One region of the Synechococcus sp. A15-127 genome, then DNA from elsewhere that is predicted to be linked to it. Evidence: predicted binding sites of a transcription regulator. Region 1 holds the regulator's gene; the other holds the start of a gene.

The links. Region 1 encodes HrcA, which represses chaperone genes, less so after heat shock. Its sites were predicted from a motif close to TTAGCACTCNNNNNNNNNGAGTGCTAA; they were not measured.
Region 2: groES (co-chaperone GroES) is a predicted target of HrcA. The motif match lies at 4,543-4,569, and genes of this name have one in related genera.

The regions. Positions count from the first base shown of each region.
Region 1 is NZ_CP047948.1:2,288,194-2,299,069, reverse strand. Features, by position in the region: gene SynA15127_RS12275 (RNA pseudouridine synthase) at 1-864, shown strand, start outside; gene bchM (magnesium protoporphyrin IX methyltransferase) at 903-1,616, opposite strand; gene SynA15127_RS12265 (N-acetylglucosamine-6-phosphate deacetylase) at 1,644-2,795, opposite strand; gene purE (5-(carboxyamino)imidazole ribonucleotide mutase) at 2,827-3,390, shown strand; gene SynA15127_RS12255 (AI-2E family transporter) at 3,391-4,452, shown strand; gene cysC (adenylyl-sulfate kinase) at 4,394-5,032, opposite strand; gene SynA15127_RS12245 (translation initiation factor) at 5,064-5,390, opposite strand; gene SynA15127_RS12240 (class I SAM-dependent methyltransferase) at 5,419-6,378, shown strand; gene trpB (tryptophan synthase subunit beta) at 6,401-7,657, shown strand; gene SynA15127_RS12230 (heat-inducible transcriptional repressor HrcA) at 7,670-8,644, opposite strand; gene SynA15127_RS12225 (rhodanese-like domain-containing protein) at 8,644-8,997, opposite strand; gene SynA15127_RS12220 (DUF3352 domain-containing protein) at 9,051-10,640, shown strand; gene SynA15127_RS12215 (histidine phosphatase family protein) at 10,618-10,876, shown strand, end outside.
Region 2 is NZ_CP047948.1:1,989,894-2,000,769, forward strand. Features, by position in the region: gene gpmI (2,3-bisphosphoglycerate-independent phosphoglycerate mutase) at 1-1,327, shown strand, start outside; gene secG (preprotein translocase subunit SecG) at 1,333-1,563, shown strand; gene SynA15127_RS10625 (sulfotransferase domain-containing protein) at 1,560-2,408, shown strand; gene groL (chaperonin GroEL) at 2,477-4,111, opposite strand; gene groES (co-chaperone GroES) at 4,178-4,489, opposite strand; gene atpD (F0F1 ATP synthase subunit beta) at 4,713-6,176, shown strand; gene atpC (ATP synthase F1 subunit epsilon) at 6,176-6,592, shown strand; gene SynA15127_RS10650 (30S ribosomal protein PSRP-3) at 6,719-7,276, opposite strand; gene SynA15127_RS10655 (TIGR01548 family HAD-type hydrolase) at 7,332-8,090, shown strand; gene SynA15127_RS10660 (calcium:proton antiporter) at 8,083-9,249, shown strand; gene SynA15127_RS10665 (aminopeptidase P N-terminal domain-containing protein) at 9,237-10,568, opposite strand; gene SynA15127_RS10670 (CNNM domain-containing protein) at 10,658-10,876, shown strand, end outside.

The DNA of each region.
Region 1 (10,876 bases):
GTGCCGCGTGCTGATGCGGGAACCGTGGTGAGCCATTGGCTGGCTGAGCGCTACCAGCATTCCGATGTGGCGGTTTGGCAGCAACGGATCGCTGCTGGTGAGCTGCGTTGGAACGACTCGCTTCTCTTGGAGGATCGACAGCTGCAGGGCGGGGAACACCTCTGCTGGCAGCGGCCGCCCTGGCTGGAGGAGGCGATTCCCGATCAATGGCTGACGGTCCATGACGACGGCGATCTGCTGGTGATCAACAAGCCGTCGGGCTTGCCGGTGATGCCCTGTGGTGGCTTTCTTCGCCACACGCTCATGTCATTGCTGGAGCCGACTGGTGCCCGGCCGGTGCACCGCCTGGGACGGTTCACCTCCGGCTTGCAGGTGTGTGCCCGTACGCCGCAGACCCGTGCGCTGTGGTCGAAGCAGTTCCGGCCGGAGGGCGGTTGCCGCAAGGTGTATCAGGCCTGGAGTCAGCAGGTTCCAGGGTTGGAGCTGGGCCAGTGCCTGACGGTCAGCAGTGATGTGGTGGAACGGACTCATCCGCTGTTGGGCTGGATCTGGGGCCCGGAACCGTTGGAGCAGGAGCCGATCCGCAAACGGCTCTCAGCTCACTCCCAGCTGGAGCTGTTGGAGCGCACGGCTGAGGGCGATCGCTTGCAGGTGACGATCACCACAGGGCGGCCGCATCAGATCCGCATCCATCTGGCGCAGCTGGGCTGCCCTTTGCTGGGGGATCCGCTGTATCTGCTCAATCGGGGGATTTCGGTGACGGCAACCCCTGGCGATGGGGGCTACCGGCTGCATGCCTGGAGATTGGAAGCGGAGGGGATCACATTGCGATGTTCGCCTTCCCCTGATTGGGGGATCTGCTGAACGGTCGCCATCCCTCAAGTGGGGGATGAGTTGATGTCTCAGCCCTTGCGGAACTCGATCAGGCGGGAGAAGTAAAAGGGCGCCTTGTTGAGGCTGCGGCGCACCAGTTTGAAACCGCAGGCTTCCGCTGCCCTGACGATGCCGTCTTCCTTGAGGGTGTAAGCCCGCGTGGTTTTGCTGGGGCCCGGGAACAGCTGACCGATGCCCTTCAGCAGTGCCAGCAGTGGTGTGTAGGGCGCGAAGCTCACGATCAGGCGCTGTTCGGTGAGGCTGCACAGGTGCTTCACCATCTCCTCGGCCGGTTGCTGGGGGTAATGGATGAATACATCCAGGCAGCACACCGTGTGGAACGAGCCGCTGAGGCTTTCCAGGTCGCTGGCGAAGAAATTCAGTTTGCCCATGTCGAGACCCGCCTCGCGGGCGCGACGCTCCGCCTCCTGAGCCATGGCTTCGGAGATGTCGCTGGCGCTGATCGAGCCGGCCCCCATTCCGGCCAGCGGCAGGCTGAGGCTGCCGACACCACAGCCGGCATCACAGAAGCTCACATCGTTGAGCTCACCGCTGTCCTGGATCCAGGCCAGCACTTCATCCACGGTTTTCTGGTGACCGATGCGGATGTTGCGCTGCACCTTGTTCACGTCATCGCTTTCGCTGTAGATGCGGTTCCAGCGATCGAAGCCCGTGGTTTCGAAGTAGCCCTTCACCTCCTTTTTTTCGGCCTGTTTCTGCTCCAGCAGTTGATCGGGGGCCATCGAAGCAGGGTCGTGTTCGGCGGGATCTTAAGCAGCGCAGTCCCAGTGGAGCTCCTCAGCCGCGTGGCGACTCCAGCGCAGTTGGTTCCTCAACGGTTGCCCTAGCAGGGCCTGCTCCACGCCGCTGACGCCATCGCTCAGCCGTCGCGGGGCCACGGTGGCGCTCCAGATCGCAGCGCCTGGCTGCCCGCACCAGCCGGCCAGCCGTCTGACGCCCTCCAGCTGGGGCAGGGTCACCCCCGCCAGGGTGCCGTCCTCCAGTCGGCAGGTGCCGTTCGTCACCAGCAGCACCCGCTCATCCCAACGGTGTTCTCCATCGGCAAGGCCATAAGGAGCCAGGGCATCGCTCACCAGCACGATCTGATCCGGTGCCAGCCGTTGCAGCAGCACCGCCATGGTGGGATCCACGTGCACCCCGTCGGCGATCAGTCCAAGGGCGATGCCGCCCCGACGACAGGCTTCACCCAGGGGCCCCGGGGCCCGGTGATGCAGACCCGGCATCGCATTGAAGGCATGGGTGAGCATGCCCACCCCCTGATCAAACCCCACAGCGGCCTGGTCCGCCTTCGCGGCGCTGTGGCCGAGAGCCACCATGATTCCGAGCTCCCTGAGCCTGGCGATCACGGCGCTTGCACCCGGGAGTTCCGGAGCCAGCGTCATCAGGGAGATCTCCGTCTCGAAACCGCCGATGCGTTCATCGAGCGCCTCCAGGCTGGGAATCGCCAGGTGTTCCGGCGGGTGGGCGCCGCGGCGCTCATTCGCCAGAAAGGGTCCTTCCAGATGGGCTCCCAGCAGGCGGCAACGGCCGGCCTGTTCTTGGCGGCGAGCCTCCTGCAGAACGCTGAGGGCCTGCCGGAGCGGCGCAATGCCGCAGGTGACCAGCGTCGGAGCGATCGCTTCCACGCCATCGGCCCAGAGCTTGTCCAGCAGATCGATCAGACGCGACAGATCGCTGGGCTTCAGTTCTGGGAAGGCCAGGCCCAGCCCACCGTTGATCTGCAGATCGATGCCGCGGGGACTCAGCCAGTCGCCGTTCCACGACTCACCGGCTGTGAGGTCTCCGGTCGCCATCGGCAGGATCTGCCGGATGATTCCCTCCGGAGTGATCTCCACCTGGTGGAGCTGATCCAGCTCCCGATCGAGCGGGGCCGGCAGACGCACATCGATGATCCGTCGCATCGGGTCGGGCCTGGCAGGGTCGTGCGGGACGATGGCAGTCTCGCCGGAATGCCCTGTGACAGACGATCTCCCCCGCGTGGCCGTGGTGATGGGCAGCGATTCCGACCTGCCCACCATGGAGCCCGCAGCCGCGATCCTGCGGCTGCTTGGCGTTGAGGTTGAGGTTCGGGTGCTGTCGGCCCACCGCACCCCTCAGGCCATGATCGATTTCGCGGAAGGTGCCCGTGGGCGTGGCATCCGCGTCATCGTTGCCGGCGCCGGTGGTGCGGCCCATCTGCCGGGGATGGTGGCATCGCTCACGACCCTGCCGGTGATCGGAGTTCCGGTGCAGAGCAAAGCACTCTCCGGCGTGGACTCCCTCCATTCGATCGTGCAGATGCCCGGCGGCATTCCCGTCGCCACGGTCGCCATCGGCGGAGGTCTCAATGGCGGTCTGCTCGCCGCTCAGATCCTTGCGGTTGAAGATGAGCAGCTCGCCATCCGGCTGGCGGATCACCGCCGCGGTCTGCACGATGCAGTGGTTGCCAAGGATGCCCGCCTTCAGCAGCAGGGCAGTGCGGCGTACCTGACGTCCATGAACCAGCCCTCGCCCTGAATGATGTCCTGGCCCGGTTGGTTGCGAGTCGGTCTTGCTCTGCCGCTGTTGGGCCTCAATGCCTTTGTGCTCAAACGGGTGCTGGTGCAGTTCGCCCCGTTTCCAGGTCTGTTTCTCACAGCGGCTCTGATTGCTTTTCTGCTGGATCTTCCCTGCCGCTGGTTGATGGCACGGGGCTTCAGTCGCAGCCTGTCGATCGCGGCGGTGGTGCTGGTCAGTGTCGGACTGCTCGTGCTTGCCGCCGTGGAGCTGGTGCCGCTGCTGATCGAGCAGCTGAGTCAGCTGATCAGTGCTGCGCCGTCTCTGCTGGCGGCGGCCGAACAACTGATCAACAGGGGCCAGGCCTGGGCGGTGGACCGCGGGCTGCCCGCTGATTTCGCGGATCTCAGCAGCGACCTTGTCACCCAGCTGAGTCGGGTGGTCACCCAGCTCAGCCAGCGTCTGCTGGCGATCCTCGGTGCCACGGTCGGCACGACCATCAACACCGTGATCGTTCTGGTGCTGGCTGTGTTTCTGCTGCTGGGGGGGGATTCGATCACCCAGGGGCTCGCCCGCTGGTTGCCGGAGCGCTGGCGTGATCTGGTGATCACGACCCTGGAGCGCACCTTCCGGGGGTACTTCGCCGGGCAGGTGCTCCTTGCCCTGATCCTCAGCGCCGGTCAGCTGGTGGTGTTTTCCGTGCTGAACATCCCCTACGGCGTGCTGTTCGCCGTGCTGATCGGTTTCACGACGCTGATCCCCTATGCCAGTGCAATCACGATCGTGTTGGTCAGCGCCATCCTCGGAATCCAGGATCCGCGCACCGGTCTGGAGCTGCTGGTTGCGGCGATCCTGGTGGGCCAGGTGGTTGATCAGGTGATCCAGCCGCGCTTGATGGGAAGCATCGTGGGGCTCCAGCCCGCCTGGCTGCTGATTTCGCTTCCCCTCGGAGCGCGCATCGGGGCCATCAACGGGCTGGGAGAGCTGCTGGGATTGCTGTTGGCGGTTCCCGTCGCCAGTTGCATCAAATCCCTGGCTGATGCGATGCAACAGGAATCACCCCCTGCGACTGCAGGGCGTTGATCACCAGGGCGACGGACTGGGAGAGCTCCTGAGCACCGGTGTCGATGGTCAGTTCCGGATGTTCCGGGGCCTCGTAGGGGCTGGAGATTCCGGTGAACTCCTTGATCACCCCAGCGCGTGCTTTGGCATACAGGCCCTTGGGATCGCGGGATTCACACACGTCGAGGTCGGCGGCGCAGTGGATCTCGAAGAAATCTCCGTCCTCGACCAAGGCGCGGGCCTTGTCACGGTCAGCGCGGAAGGGGGAGACGAAGGCGGTCAGAACGATCACACCGGAGTCGAGAAACAGCTTGGCGACCTCGCCGATGCGGCGGATGTTCTCCTCACGGTCGGCATCGGAGAAGCCGAGGTCTTTGCACAACCCGTGGCGCACGTTGTCTCCGTCGAGGACGTACGTGGCCAGCCCCTGTTCGAACAGAGCGGCATTCACCGCGTTGGCCAGGGTGCTCTTGCCCGATCCGGAGAGCCCTGTGAACCAGAGGATGGCGCTGCGGTGACCCCGCTGCTCAGCCCGGGCTGAACGGTCCACCGACGCCTCGTGCCAGACGATGTTGGAGGCCTTGGGGGTAGCAGCGGTCATCACCACGGGCTCAAGTGGCGGCCATTCTCCCTTAACCGCCAGCCCGTTTCGGCCGGTAGCCCTCGGCCTTCAGCCAGTCCAGTGCCAGGTCCACCTGATCGCCCTGCAGCTCGATCACGCCGTCTCTTGCTGTGCCGCCGCTGCCGATGCGGGTCTTGAGCTTCTTCAGCAGTGCCTTGAGGCCGCTCGCGTCAAGCTCCAGACCGCGGATCATCGTTACCGTCTTGCCCCCCTTGCCGCCGCGGGTCGGCTGCACCCGAACCATCTGATCGGCTTTCGGCCGGGGCTCCGCCGACGGGCCACTGGGCCGCTGCAGACTGTCGGCGCTGCTGAATTCCTGCCAGCCGCCCTTCGGCATCCGCCTTTCGCAATCGCTCTCATTGTCGATGACCAATGCCGCCGCCACTCCCCGCTGGGCTGACTCCAGCCGAGGGCTGGGCCGTTTGATCGAGCTGCTGATCGGGATCGGGTTGCTGCGCCGGCCGCTGTTCTTTCAGGCCCGGCAGCTGATCATCCGCACCGCCGAGCGCAGCGGCATTCCCTGGCGAGCCCGTCGCGAGGAGCTGCGTCAGGCCGCTGCACCGCTGCTGGAGTCGAGCACCACCACTGGTCTCACGCCACCGGCCTACTACCGCGCCCGGTTCCACGCTTATGAGCAGGGCAATCTCTGCTGGCAGGCCGCAGCGGAGGCGGAGCAGGCCACCGATGCCATGGCCCTGCGGGTCTGGCCCGACGACGATCTGACGCCAGCTCAGGCCCAGACGCGTCTGCGGGATGCCATCCATGCTGCTGTTCAGCCCTTGCTGCAGGGCCCGATCCGCCGAGTCGTGGATCTGGGCTGTTCTGTGGGGGTCAGCACCCAGGCTCTCGCCATCTGGCTGAATCAGCGTGCTGATGCCGCCGGGTTCGATGGCCCGACTGTGATCGGTCTGGATCTCTCACCCGACATGCTCGCGGTGGCCAGGGTGCGCGACAGCCAGGGACTGGTGGCCGAGTGGTGCCATGGCGCTGCCGAGAGCACCGGATTCGAATCGGGGTCCGTCGATCTGATCAGCCTGCAGTTCGTCTGCCATGAGCTGCCGCAGCAGGCGACCCACGCCGTCCTCGCCGAAGCAGGACGGCTGCTGCGTCCAGGCGGGGTGCTGGTGATGGTGGATCAGGATCCTGCCTCCTCTGTTCTTCAGCTGTTACCGGCGCCGGTGGCCACGCTGTTGAAAAGCACGGAGCCTTACATCGAGCAATATTTCGCCCTCGATATGCCGGCGGCGTTGCAGCAGGCCGGGTTTCGGGATCAGAGCATCCGTGCCTGCGATCCGCGGCATCGTGTGATCGCCTGCTTACGCTGATTCAACGCTCCACCGTGGATCCGTGACCAGCACCCTGCCCCCCACCAGCACTACGGATCCATCCAGCCTGCAGCCATCGGTGCGTCCCGGAGCCCACGGTCGATTCGGTCGTTTCGGTGGCCAGTACGTTCCCGAAACACTCATGCCTGCTCTGGCGGAGCTGGAGCAGGCGGCCGCCCAGGCCTGGAAAGATCCAGACTTCACCGCCGAGCTGAACCAGCTGCTGAAGAACTACGTCGGTCGGGCCACACCGCTGTACGAGGCCGAGCGTCTCACCGCCCACTACCGACGCAGTGACGGTGGCCCTCGCATCTGGCTGAAACGTGAGGACCTCAACCACACAGGTGCTCACAAGATCAACAACGCCCTGGGTCAGGCCCTGCTGGCCCTGCGCATGGGCAAGAAGCGGATCATCGCCGAAACAGGCGCCGGTCAGCACGGTGTGGCCACAGCCACCGTCTGCGCCCGCTTCGGCCTGGACTGCATCATTTACATGGGCGCTGAGGACATGCGCCGTCAGGCTCTGAACGTCTTCCGGATGCGTCTTCTGGGGGCCACGGTGCAACCGGTGACCGCTGGCACCGCAACGCTCAAGGACGCCACCAGCGAAGCGATCCGCGACTGGGTCACGAACGTTGAAACCACCCACTACATCCTCGGATCCGTCGCCGGTCCGCACCCCTACCCGATGCTGGTGCGTGATTTTCATGCGGTGATCGGTCAGGAGGCCAAGCAGCAGTGTCAGGAGGCCTTCGGTCGCCTTCCGGACGTGCTTCTGGCCTGCGTCGGTGGTGGCTCCAATGCGATGGGACTGTTCCACCCCTTTGTGCAGGACACCTCAGTTCGGTTGATCGGCGTGGAGGCCGCTGGTGATGGCGTCGACACCGGTCGTCACGCCGCCACCATCACCGAGGGGCGTGCGGGTGTGCTGCATGGCGCCATGAGTCTGCTGCTCCAGGACGGAGACGGACAGGTTCAGGAAGCCCACTCCATCAGTGCTGGACTGGATTACCCCGGTGTCGGCCCCGAGCACAGCTATCTGCGGGAGATCGGTCGGGCTGAGTACGGCGCCGTCACCGATCAGCAGGCGCTCGATGCCCTGCGTCTGGTCAGCGAACTGGAGGGCATCATTCCGGCCCTTGAGACCGCCCATGCCTTCGCCTGGCTGGAGACCCTCTGTCCCACGCTTTCTGAGGGCAGCGAGATCGTGATCAACTGCTCCGGTCGCGGCGACAAGGACGTCAACACCGTGGCGGAGAAGCTGGGGGACCAGCTCTGAGGCCGCGGCCGTTCAGCTGAGCAACAGCTCAAGGTGGCGTGCCACCCGCTGGACAGCGGCTTTCGCTGTGGCATAGGCCATTCGCATCGGTCCCACCAGGGCCACCTGTCCGATGCCTTCGGATCCACATCGGTAGGGAGCCTGAACGACCGAGCAGGTCTGGAGCGCGGTATGGGGATGCTCCTCACCGATCCAGACCCGGGCCTGACTTCCCTGATTGACCAGCGCTTCGGGACGCTCATCGATCAGTTCCAGGAGCGGTCTCAGATCACTGGCGCTGTGGAATTCGGGCTCTGCTGCAAGTCGCGAAAATCCATGGACCACCGTCGGTTCGCCTCCGGTCGGTGTGGGTTGATCCAGGGCGCTGCGCAGCACGCCTCCGCTTCGTTGCAGCTGTGGCGGCAAGGCATCCCAGTTCAGAGCTCCCTGTTCCAGCTGTCGATCGGTCCAGCGCTCCATCGCCGCTAGTTCCTCGGCAGCTCCATGGGGAAGCCTCAGGTTGAGGTGGCTGGCCCGGCCGCTGTCCTCGACCAGCAGCACTAGAAGCCTGTCTCCGCTCTTCACCAGGCGCACAGCTTCCAGCTGGTTGCGGGGAGGGGCCGGACGGGTGATCAGACTCATCAGCCCTGTGAAGTCCGTCAGTCGTCGCGCCAGTTGCAGCAGCAGATCGTCGAGGGCCGCCCAGCGCAGGCTGAGGCCCGCCAGCTCCCGTTCCAGCAGCTGCACCGCTGACCCGGGTTCCGGCAGCAGGCAGTCGACGTAGTGGCGGTAGCCCAGCGGGCTGGGAACCCGTCCGGCGGAGGTGTGCGGCTGCGTCAGCAGTCCGCGCTGCTCAAGAACGCCCATCGCGGACCGCACCGTGGCGGAGCTTGCGGGAATGCCGAAGCGTTGCACCAGGGTGCGGCTGCCTACGGGTTCGATCGTGTCCACATAGTGGTGGACCGTCGCCTGCAGCACCTGTCGTTGTCGTGCGGACAGGGGCTTCATCAGTAACGGGGCACCTGCGAATCCACCTGCATGCTCCAGGCGTCGATACCACCCTCAAGGTTCCACACCTCTCCGTGCCTCTTCTGTTCCAACAGCCACAGGCCGAAATGCTGGCTGCGCACACCGGCATGGCACAGCACCACCACGGGGCGGTCGGCCGGAAGTCGCGAAGGAACCGTGTCGAGCCAGTCCCCGGAACGGCTCAGCGGCAGATGAACCACCTCAGCAGGGAAAGGCGCGATGGCCAGTTCGGCGTCTTCCCGCACGTCCACCAGCTGCGGAGGGTTGTCGCCACTTTCGATCCATCGCTGCAGCTCCGCAGCGGTGATCGGTCGGGGATGAAGGTCTGCCATGGCGCCATTCTGCGGCGATGGACAAAGATGAAGTCACACGATGTTGCAGGCCCATGAAGGCCCGCCCCTTTCTGAGTGCGCTGATCGCAGTGCTGCTCTCCCTGTTGCTGATCACGCTCGGCGTGCTGTGGGCCATGGACCGCCGCAGCCCGCTCCGCTTGGCGGAGGCGTCGCCGGAGCTGCCTCGTGCTGCCCGCTTTGTGCCCCGTCAGGCGGCTCTTTCCCTTCATTGGTTGGCGGATCCGTCCCGTCTGCCGGCCTATGTCCAGGCGGTGGCTCCCGCATCGGAACGACGACAGGCGCGAGACGCCGCACGTCGCTGGCGTGAGGGCGTCTTCGCTCTGGCAGGCCTGGATTACGACTCCGAGCTGGCCTCCTGGCTCGGCTCGGATGTCAGCCTCACCCTGCTGGATGCCGACGGATCCGGATCCGATCCCGGCTGGATCCTGGCTCTCTCCAGCCGCAGCAGCGATGGCGCCCGACTCTTTCTGCAGCGTTTCTGGCAAACCCGCAGCCTGGCCGGGACCGACCTGCAGGTGACCAGCTACCGCGGCATGGGTCTGATCAGTGGCCGTGGGGCTTTGCAGGGCAGGGCTCCGGTTCCTCTGGCCACGACGCTGATCGATGACGATCTGCTGCTGCTCGCGTCAGGTCGCGGCGTGCTGGAACAGGCCCTGGATGTGTCTCAACTCCAGGATCAGCACCAGCTGGGGGATGCGCAGTTACAGCGTCAGCTGGAGGAGCTGGGTCAGGGGGTCGCCCTGATGACCGTGTCTCCCTCAGCTCTGGAGCACTGGTTCCAGCTGCCGGCGGCCCTTGCCGACCGGCCTGATCTTGAGGGGCTCGTGGCCCGGCTGCATCCGGACGGTCGTGATCTGGCAGTGGATGGTCTGCTGCGTTTCCGCGGCCCTCTGGACATTGCCTCCTGGGCACCGGCCGATGGGCTGATTCCCGCAGCGGTCGGACGCCCCGTTTGGCTGGCGCAGCTGCAGGATCCTGGTCGTCTGATCCGTGCCGACGATGACCACCCCTTGGTGCAGTGGGTGGGTCCCCTGCTTCGGCATGTCCTCTCCGATCAGCCTGCGGCGGGTCAGATCGCTCGCCTTGATGACGGACCGCTGCTGTGGTTGCAGCAGGCGGAGAGCTGGCTGCTGGCCACCCGTCCTGGCCATCCGACCCGGTCATCGCTGAACGACCGATTGCAGGAGGAGGGGCTGGCCCGCTCCGAGCTCTCCGGAGACGGCGAAACGCTGCAGGTCTGGACGCGGCTGGTGCGTCAGCGAGGACGCGGAGAGGGGCTGGACGCCCAGCTCGCCGTCGCCAGTGCCGGTGAGGCGGATCTCGACTGGTGGGGAGATTCCCTGGCTGCGCTTGAGCGTCGCAGGGAATCGCGAGGCATCTCGGATCGTCAGAACCAGTGGCGTGCCCTTCATGGGGCCGAAGCGGCGAGTCAGACCTTGCTGCTGGCGGATCAACCGGCCCGCAGCCTGCTGGGCCGCTGGTACCCGTGGAGGCTGGTGCAGGCACTCTCGGGTGATCCGCTTCAGGCGAGGGTCAAAGGTCTCGCCCTGGCGCTGGAGAGTGATCACAACGATGGGAACCGCTCCGTGCTGCCGATGCATGCCCGCCTCGAACTCGGTTGAACTGCTGCTGCTGCGGCATGGCATCGCCGAGGAGCGTCCCGGTGGGCTGGATCATCCGGATCGGGCTCTCACCGCCCGGGGGCGCCAGCGGACCCAGGCCGTCATCGCCGCACTCGTGTCCCGCGGTGTTTGTGTGGAGCGCTTGATCACCAGTCCTTACCGGCGGGCACTGGAGACCGCGCAGATCGCCTGCGAGGCCGGCCTCAGCCCTCAGCTGGAGCCGCACCCCTGGCTTC
Region 2 (10,876 bases), 300 kb from region 1:
GCTTCGTCACACCCCGGCCCTGAAGGAGCTGGCCGAGCGGGTGAAGACCAACGGTGGCACCCTGCATCTTCTCGGTCTCTGCTCCGACGGTGGTGTACACAGCCATGTGGATCACCTCTGCGGCCTGATTCGCTGGGCCGCCGACAGCGGCATCAGCCGCCTGGCGATTCATGCCATCACCGACGGCCGCGACACACCCACCCAGAGCGCTCTGGGTTACATCAACCAGGTGCAGGCGGCGATCGACGCCGCGGGTGTCGGGGTCGTCGCCAGCCTCTGCGGCCGTTACTGGGCCATGGACCGGGACAAGCGCTGGGAGCGCACGGAAAAGGCCTACGACCTCTACACAGATCCTGATCGCCCTCGGACCGACAGCAGCCCGGAGCAGGTGCTCAGCGCCAGCTATGCCGGCGGAACCACCGATGAATTCCTCGAGCCTGTGCGCCTGCAGGACGTGGTGATGCAGGACGGTGATGCCGTGCTGCTCTTCAACTTCCGCCCCGACCGCGCCCGTCAGATTGTTCAGACCCTGTGTCTGCCCTCCCACGACGGCTTCCAGCGCCGCCACACCCCGAAGCTCGATGTGGTCACCTTCACCCAGGTGGAGCAGGACCTGCCCGTGGTGGTGGCCTTCCCCCCCGAACCCCTCGACGACCTGCTGGGTCAGGTGGTGGCCGGCCAGGGGCTGCGCCAGTACCGCACGGCTGAAACGGAGAAATACCCACACGTCACCTATTTCATGAACGGGGGCATCGAGAAACCGCTAGCGGGTGAGGATCGCCACCTGGTGCCCTCCCCCCGGGTGGCCACCTATGACCTCTCACCGGCGATGTCCGCCGATCAACTCACCGACAGCTGCATCGCCGCCATCGAGAAGGGGATCTACACCCTGGTGGTGATCAACTACGCCAACCCCGACATGGTGGGTCACACCGGTGTGATGGAGGCCGCCACCGAAGCGATCGCCACGGTGGATCGCTGCATCGGCCGTCTGCTCGACGCTGTGGGCCGCATGGGAGGAACGATGCTGATCACCGCTGATCACGGCAACGCCGAACTGATGCAGGGTCCTGACGGTGCCGCCTGGACCGCCCACACCACCAACCCGGTGCCGGTGATCCTGGTGGAGGGGGAACGGCGCAAGCTGCCCGGCCATGGCAATTCCATCCAGCTGCGCGGTGATGGTGGCCTGGCCGACATTGCCCCCACCCTGCTGGAGATCCTCAGCCTGCCTCAACCGGAAGCGATGACAGGCCGCAGCCTGATCGAGCCGATGGCTGGGGTCGACCGCGACGCCATCTCCGCCCGTCTCCCCCTGACCGTCTGAACGCGATGCTCACCACGATTCTGTCCTGGACCTGGATCGGCACCGGCCTGCTGCTCATCCTTCTCGTGCTGCTGCACAGTCCCAAAGGGGGCGGCATGGGCGGCCTGGCGGCGAGCGGCAGCTCGATGTTCAGCAGCGCCAGCAGCGCCGAAGCCACGCTCAACCGCGCCACCTGGATCTGCCTGGCGGTATTCCTGAGCCTCGCCGTGATCCTCAGTGCCGGCTGGCTGGGTTGAGCCGCTGCGAAGCCGGCAAGATCTTCCTGCTCGGGGTGGGAGCCCAGAAATGCGGCACCACCTGGCTGGAGTCGGAACTGTCGGGGACCTCCTGGTTCAGCAACGGCGGGATCAAGGAATTCCACGTGTTCAACAAGCTGGTCGCCCAGCGCAGGAACAATCCGGCGAAGGCCATGATCCGGCGACGCCGCAAGGGAAAGCTGGACCTGATCCGGTTGCAGGAGGCGATGCGCCTCTCACCGGAGCTGTACTTCAACCATTTCGATTACCTGCATCTGCGGGAGGCCGCGGTCACCCATGTCGGCGACATCACCCCGGCCTACTCGATGCTTCCTCAGAGCAGCTTCGAGCTGATCCGTGAAGGGATGACAGCCCGGGGATTCACGATCCGGGTGATCCTGCTGATGCGCGATCCCGTCGAACGGGCCTGGTCACAACTGCGCATGCGCAACCGGCTGCGGCATGAACGGCAGAACGCAGCCAGGGCTACAGCCGAGCAGGAAGTGAGCCAGCTGCGCAGCTTCTACCGCAAACCCAACTGCCGGTCGCGCACCACCTACGAGCGGATGGCCGAGACCCTCGAGGCGGTCTTCCCCTCGGAGGAGATCTTCTACGGCTTCTACGAAACACTGTTCCAACAGAGCGAGATCAACCGGCTCACCGACTTTCTCGAGGCTCCTGCCCTGACGCCACAGTTCAACCGCGTCGTGCATGCCTCACCCAAGCAGAGCGAAACAGTGGAGGGGCTGGATGCGGTGTTGAACGACATGCGCGCCTTCTTCGCCCCCACCTACGACTGGGCCCGCCGACGGTTCGGCCCACGCGTGCCAACGGGCTGGCGCTGACGACCGCAGCCATGAAAAAAGCCCCCGCTAAAGCGGGGGCCGGATGATCACCAGGTTGATCGACTGGATCAGTAGTCGAAGTCGCCGCCGCCCATGCCGCCGCCGGCGGGAGCTGCGTCCTTCTTCTCGGGCAGGTCAGCCACGATGCACTCGGTGGTCAGCACCATGCCGGCGATGGAGGCGGCATTCTGCAGACCGGAGCGCGTCACTTTGGCAGGATCGACGATGCCGGCAGCCAGCATGTCGACGTAATCACCTGTGGCAGCGTTGTAGCCCTCGCTGATGGAGCGGGACTTGACGTTCTCTGCCACGACGGCGCCGTTGGCACCGGCATTTTCAGCGATGCGCATCAGCGGAGCGGTGAGAGCCGCAGCCACGATGTTGGCACCGATCAGCTCCTCACCGGAGAGGTTGCCGTTGGCCCACTCCTCGAGAGCTGGAGCCAGGTGGGCCAGGGTGGTGCCGCCACCAGGGACGATGCCCTCCTCGACAGCCGCCTTGGTGGCGTTGATGGCGTCCTCAAGACGAAGCTTCTTGTCCTTCATCTCGGTCTCGGTGGCTGCACCGACCTTCACCACAGCAACGCCACCGGCCAGCTTGGCCAGACGCTCCTGCAGCTTCTCCTTGTCGTAGGTGGAGTCGGTCTCATCCATCTGCTTCTTGATCTGCTCGCAGCGGGCGCCGACAGCCACCTCGTTGCCCTCGGCCACGATGGTGGTGGTGTCCTTGTTGATGGTGATGCGGCGGGCTGTGCCCAGCATCTCCAGCTTGGCGTTCTCCAGCTTGAGGCCGGCGTCCTCGGTGATCAGCTGACCGTTGGTCAGCACCGCCATGTCCTCGAGCATGGCCTTGCGGCGGTCACCGAAACCGGGAGCCTTGACGGCAGCCACGTTCAGCACACCACGGATGCGGTTCACCACCAGGGTGGCGAGCGCTTCCTTCTCGATGTCCTCGGCGATGATCAGCAGGGGCTTGCCGGTGCGGGCGATCTGCTCCAGAACAGGCACCAGGTCCTGCACCAGGCCGATCTTCTTGTCGGTGAGCAAGATGTAGGGCTCGTCGAGCACCGCTTCCATCCGCTCGGTGTCGGTGGCGAAATAGGGGGAGATGTAGCCCTTGTCGAAGCGCATGCCCTCGGTGACCTCCAGTTCGGTCTCCATGGACTTGCCCTCTTCCAGGGAAATCACGCCTTCCTTGCCGACCTTGTCCATGGCGTCGGCGATCATCTGGCCGACTTCCTCGTCGTTACCGGCGGAGATGGTGCCCACCTGGGCGATGGCACCGCTGTCAGCGATGGGCTTGGCCTGCTCCTTGATCTTGCCGACCAGGAAATCGGAGGCCTTGTCGATGCCCTTCTTGAGGGTGATGGCGTTCGCACCGGCAGCCACGTTGCGCAGACCCGCCTTGACCATGGCGTGGGCCAGAACGGTGGCCGTGGTGGTGCCGTCACCGGCGGCGTCGTTGGTCTTGGACGCGGCCTGACGGATCAGGGCGACACCGGTGTTCTCGATGTGATCTTCGAGCTCGATCTCCTTGGCGATGGTGACACCGTCATTGATGATCTGAGGAGCGCCGAACTTCTTCTCCAGCACGACGTTGCGACCCTTGGGTCCGAGGGTCACGGCAACGGACTCGGCCAGGATGTCGATGCCTTTTTCGAGAGCGCGGCGGGCGTTCTCGTTGTAAATGATGCGCTTGGCCATGGAAGGCGTGTCCTTATGAATGAAGTGGGGTGATTGGAAAGTGCTGGGCGTCAGCGGACAACCGCGTCAGCTGACGACAGCCAGGATGTCCTTCTCGGACAGGAGCACGTACTCGTCGCCGCTGAGCTTGATGTCAGTACCGGCGTACTTGCTGTAGAGCACCTTGTCGCCGACGCCGACCTCGGGGGCCTGACGACTGCCGTCGTCGTTGCGCTTGCCGGGACCCACCTGGACCACTTCGCCCACCTGGGGCTTTTCCTGGGCGGTGTCAGGCAGAAAGATGCCGCCGGCGGTGGTCTCTTCGGAGGCGGACACCTTGATGAAGATGCGGTCACCGAGAGGCTTGACGGTCGAGACGCTGAGGGAAACAGCTGCCATGGGTTCTTACAGGGGCAGGGACAGGGCGCCGCAGCGCCACACATCGACACGAGCTAGCACTCGATGCCAACGAGTGCCAACTTATTCATTCTCCCTGCCCCTCCACCAGCACCCTGACTGTGCGGGTGACCGAACCGGGGAGGGTCCACCACAGCAGTGGTAAGGTTGCGCCGCTCCGAATGGGCCCGAGCGCGCTGCGCCTGCTCCCGAATCCCTTCTTCTTATGGTCGCTTCTGCTCCTGCATCCGCCGGCACCAAGGGCGTGGTTCGCCAGGTGATTGGCCCGGTTCTGGACGTGGAATTCCCAGCCGGGAAACTGCCGAAGATCTACAACGCTCTGCGCATCGAGGCGAAGAACACCGCCGGTCAGGACGTCGCTCTGACCGCCGAAGTTCAGCAGCTGCTGGGCGATCACCGCGTCCGCGCCGTTGCCATGAGCGGCACCGACGGTCTGGTGCGCGGCATGGAAGCCGTCGACACCGGCTCCCCGATTACCGTGCCTGTCGGAGAAGCCACTCTCGGCCGCATCTTCAACGTTCTCGGCGAGCCTGTTGACGAGCAGGGCCCCGTCAACGCCTCCGCCACAGCTCCCATCCACCGCGAAGCTCCCAAGCTCACCGAGCTGGAGACCAAGCCCCGGGTGTTCGAGACCGGCATCAAGGTGATCGACCTGCTGGCTCCCTACCGCCAGGGAGGCAAGGTCGGCCTGTTCGGTGGTGCCGGTGTCGGCAAGACCGTTCTGATTCAGGAACTGATCAACAACATCGCCAAGGAACACGGTGGTGTGTCCGTGTTCGGCGGAGTGGGTGAGCGCACCCGTGAGGGCAACGACCTCTACGAGGAATTCAAGGAGTCCGGAGTGATCAACTCCGACGACCTCTCCAAGTCGAAGGTGGCTCTCTGCTACGGCCAGATGAACGAGCCCCCCGGCGCCCGCATGCGCGTGGGCCTCTCCGCTCTGACCATGGCGGAGCACTTCCGTGACGTGAACAAGCAGGACGTGCTGCTGTTCGTCGACAACATCTTCCGCTTCGTGCAGGCCGGCTCCGAAGTGTCCGCTCTGCTGGGCCGCATGCCGTCCGCTGTGGGCTACCAGCCCACTCTCGGCACCGACGTCGGCACCCTGCAGGAGCGCGTCGCCTCCACCGTGGAAGGTTCGATCACGTCGATCCAGGCCGTCTACGTCCCTGCTGACGACCTCACCGACCCGGCTCCCGCCACCACCTTCGCCCACCTGGACGCCACCACGGTGCTCAACCGCGCCCTGGCATCCAAAGGCATCTATCCCGCTGTGGATCCTCTGGATTCCACCAGCACCATGCTTCAGCCGGCCGTTGTGGGTGATGACCACTACCGCACCGCCCGCGCTGTGCAGTCGACCCTGCAGCGCTACAAGGAGCTTCAGGACATCATCGCGATTCTCGGTCTCGACGAACTCTCCGAGGAGGACCGTCAGACCGTCAACCGAGCCCGCAAGGTGGAGAAGTTCCTCTCCCAGCCCTTCTTTGTGGCTGAGATCTTCACCGGCATGTCCGGCGTCTACGTGAAGCTGGATGAGACCATCTCCGGCTTCAACCAGATCCTTTCCGGTGAGCTGGACCACCTGCCCGAGCAGGCCTTCTACCTGGTTGGCAACATCGATCAGGCCAAGGCCAAGGCCGAGAAGATCGCTGCTGAGGCCAACTGATGAGCGGTTCTCTAACCCTGCGCGTTCTGGCCACGGACCAGAACGTGTTCGACGGCAGCGCTGATGAAGTGATTCTGCCCAGCACCACAGGCCAGCTCGGCATCCTGCCGGGCCATATCTCTTTGTTGACGGCGATTGATGTCGGTGTTCTCCGCGTCCGCACCAACAGCGGCTGGAGTTCCATCGCCCTGATGGGAGGTTTCGCTGAGGTGGATGCCGACGAGGTCACTGTTCTGGTGAACGGTGCCGAACTGGGCAGCAGCATCGACGGCAACTCCGCCGATGCAGAGTTCCAGTCCGCCAGCAGCACGGTGGCCGGCATGGAAGGGAAGCCCGCATCCCCCGAGAAGCTGAAAGCTCAGCAGCAGCTCAATGTCGCCCGCGCCCGCATGCAGGCCAGCAAGGTTGCTGGCTGATCGTTCTTCCGTTCATTGATCTATGTCCCCGGGAGCGTTGCTTCCGGGGTTTTTTATTGGCCAAGAGCACAAAAAAACCGGTCCACTGCAACAGCGGACCGGCGAAACAATGTTGATTGCGAAGAATCAAGCGGTACCGCAAAAGGTGACATCAGGAAACTTGAGCTTGGCCTCATCAAGGCTCTTGCCCTTGCCTTCCTCCTGCCAGTAGTTGATCACTTCCGTGGCCTTGTTGAGCACCTCAACGCGTTCGTTGTCGGTGATCCAGCTCTTGCCTTCGAGTTCGGTCTTCAGGGTCTCCCAGGCATCCTCACGGGGCCAGAAGAAATATGACGTCAGTGGGCTAGGACCACCGCCCACGATCTGATCGACCGCCAGGGCGACGTTGTCCGGCAACCAGAGAATCTTCAGAAGGAAGCGTCCTTCATCCGCCTTGGGGGTGTAGCCGGAGGGCACGCCATCGGCGTCGATGGTGGCGGATGCCAGCGCAGCGTGCCCGCCCCTCAGCACAGGCCGGCTCTCGCCCTCGTTCTCGCCGGTCGGTTCCTTCTCTGTCGTTGCTTCCGCAGCAGTGGCCGTCTCGACAGCAGCCGTTTCAACCGCAGCCGTTTCAACCGCAGCCGTTTCAACCGCAGCCGTCTCGACCTCCTGTTCAGGGGTGGCGGCGCCTTCGGTGACCGTCATGCTGTCAGCGCTCAAAAGATCTGTACAAACAACTAACCTACCAGCCGCTCTTCCCTTGCAGGCCCTGGGTTCGTTCACCATCCTGCTGTTCGACATCGACGGGGTGATCCGCGATGTAGCGGGCAGCTACCGCCGTGCCTTGCAGGAGACGGTGGCCCATTACAGCGGCTGGAGGCCCAGCGCCGCCGACATCGACGGGCTCAAGGCCGAGGGGTCCTGGAACAACGACTGGGACGCCAGCCTCGAGCTGTTGCGTCGCCGCGGTGCCGGCGTGCCGGAGCGCGACGCCCTGATCGGCATCTTCAGCGACTTCTACTTCGGCGGGGATCCACAGGGAGACCCGGGCAACTGGCGTGGCTTCATCGGTGATGAACCCCTGCTGGTGGAGCCACAGCTGTTCGACGACCTCAGCGCCGCCGGTATCCGCTGGGGCTTCGTGAGTGGCGCCGAGCCCCCATCGGCCCGTTTCGTGCTGCAGCAACGGCTGGGGCTGGTGGATCCCCCTCTGATCGCCATGGGTGATGCCCCGGACAAGCCGGATCCGACCGGCCTGATCCGCCTCGCCGACCAACTGGCCGCCGGCGAGCGGCCCGGACGGATCGCCTATCTCGGCGACACGGTCGCCGACGTGCGCACGGTCGTCCAAGCCCGACTTCAACGTCCGGACTGGCCCTGGTGCAGCCTGGCGGTGGCGCCACCGCATGTGACGAAGCGCGCCGCATATCACGAGCAGCTGCGGCAGGCCGGGGCCGACCACATCCTTGAGACCAGCCGGGCCGTGCTGCCGGTGATCACGCAACGGCTCCATGGCTGAGGCAGCCGGGCGCCCCAACCGTGCCGGCAGCCTGCTGAGCCTGCTGTTGCCTCTGCTGATCGGCCTGGGAGCCCTGGCAGCGATCGAACTCGGTGGAACCATGGCGTGGTTGCTCGTGCAGCCGACGGCGACGGTTCTTTCCGGTCTGGTGCTGCTGAGCAGCGTGGTGCTGCTGTTGTCGAACAGCGTGGCGGCCCAGGCGGACCGGGTGGCCGAACTGGTGGGCCAGCCCTATGGAACCCTGGTGCTCACCGGTGCGGTGATGACGATCGAACTGGCCCTGGTGGCCAGCACGATGCTCACCGGTGAGGCCAATCCCACTCTGGCGCGGGACTCGATGTTCTCCGTGGTGATGATCGCGCTCACGGGCGTCACAGGCCTCTGCAATGTGATCGCCGCCCTGCGCAGCCGCCGCATCAGCGTCAGTGATCGCCTCGACTCCAGCCAGCTGGCGGCCCCCAACATGCTCGGAGCCCTCACCTACTCCGATCTGATCACCACCATGTGCGTGCTGGCGCTGGTGATTCCCAACTTCAGCCCCAGCACACCGGAGGCCAACTTCAGTCCGGCCGAGAACGCGGTGCTGGCCGTGGTGGCCCTCGGTGTCTACAGCGTGTTCATCACGGCTCAGATCAGCAGCTACCGCGACCTCTACACCGAAGTGGAGGACGCACTGGACGGGAACGCCGGCAGCGGCAAGGCAAGGACGTCGATCGAGCTGCCGCTCGGTCAGGCAGCGCTTCTGCTGGCAGCGGGCCTGCTGGTGGTGTGTCTGATTGCCGAGTCGATGGGACGGCTGATCGAGACCGGCATCCACGATCTGGGACTGCCCAGCTCTCTGGCCGGCGTGCTGGTCGCCCTGCTGATCCTGGCGCCGGAAGCGTTCAACGCCATCAGGGCTGCCTCGCAGGGGGAGGTGCAGCGCTCGATCAACACCCTCTACGGCTCCGTGGTGGCCACCGTCAGCCTCACGGTGCCGGCGGTGCTGCTGCTGGGAGCCGTCACTGGCACCGATGTGATCCTCGGCCTCGAGCCCCTCAACATGGTGCTGCTGGTGCTCACCCTGATGATTCTCAACCCTCGTGCCCGCCTCACCGGCATCGAGGGAATGATGAAGCTGGTGATCTTTCTGTTCTGGATCCTGCTTCAGGTGGCCTGACCTTCCATGGCCTCCACGCTTTTGAGGGCCGCAGCCGTGAGCACCTCGTGGCCGTCAGCGGTCACCGCCACATCGTCCTCAATGCGGATGCCGATGCCCTTCCAGCGGTCGTCGATGGCCGGCTGACCCTCCGGCACCGCCAACCGGTCACTCACATAAAGCCCCGGTTCCACCGTGAGCACGATGCCGGGCTCAAGGGCAGCCGGCTGTTCGCCGAGGCGGTAAGCACCCACATCGTGCACATCAAGCCCCAGCCAGTGGCCGGTGCGATGCATGTAGAGATGCCGGTAGTCGCCGCGCTCGATGATCCCGTCGGGGTCTCCTGCCAGCAGTCCAAGCTCCACCAGCCCTTCCACCAGACCCCGCAGTGCGGTGGCATGCACCGCTTCCGCCGTCCCCTGGGGCTGCACGGCCGCCACCGCGGCTTCCTGGGCCTCCAGCACCAGGGCGTAAAGCTCTCGCTGCTCGCCGGAGAAGCAGCCGTTCACCGGAAAGGTGCGGGTGATGTCGCCGTTGTAGTAGTCCTCCAGCGAGCAGCCGGCGTCGATCAGCAGCAGATCACCATCCTGCAGCGGGGCGGTGTTGGCCGTGTAATGCAGCACGCAGGCGTTATCGCCGCCGGCCACGATCGAGCCATAGGCCGGTCCACGGGCCCCGCGGGCGCGGAAATGGGCTTCGATCGCCGCCTGCACCTCCGCTTCATTCATACCCGGCCGGGTTATTTGCCGGGCCAGCTCATGGGCTTCAGCGGAGATCCCGCAGGCCTGACGCATCCGCTCCAGCTCATGGGGCTCCTTGCGCAACCGCAGGCGATGCAGGATCGGCGTCGGCGCCACCAATCCCATAGCGGCCTCTCCGCTGCGGGAATAGCTGTCCAGCTGACGGCCCCAGGTGCTGAGCACCAGCGGCTCCACCGCCGGATGGCGGCCGACCCGGAAGGCGATCGCCTCGGCACCGGCCAGAAACTCAGGCAACCGGGCCGGGAGCTGCTCCAGCGGATAGGCCATGTCGGCGCCGTATCGCTCGACAGCTCCCTCCGTTCCCCAGCGGAATCCCGTCCACACCTCAGCGGCAGGATCCTTCGGCTGCACGAACAGCACGAACCGCTCCCCCTCAGGTCGATGCGGCAGCAGCAGGGCCACCGCATCGGGTTCGTCGAAGCCGGTCAGGTAGAAGAAGTCGCTGTCCTGCCGGAACGGCCACTCGCAGTCAGCGTGATGGGTGGCCAGCGGTGCCGCGGGAATCACGGCTGCAGCCTCCCCCAGATGCTCGAGAAAACGCTGGCGCCGGACGGCATGGATGCTGGGGTCGAACGCCATCACACCTGCGGTTGCTCAGGCCAATCAGGATGGCAGTTCAGCGACCGGATCGGACTTCGCCGATACGATGGTCGCCACGTCATGCCTCAATGCGTTCCGACCTGCTGGTGCTGCTGCTTCTGGTGGTGGTGGTGCTGCTCGGCTCAGCCCTCTGTTCCGGCGTGGAGGCAGCCCTGCTGACGGTCAACCCGATCCGGGTGCATGAACTGGCGGCACGCAGCCGTCCGCTGGCCGGAGCACGCCGTCTGGCCCAGCTGCGGCAGAGGCTGGGCCGCACCCTGTCGGTGCTGGTGATCGCCAACAACGGC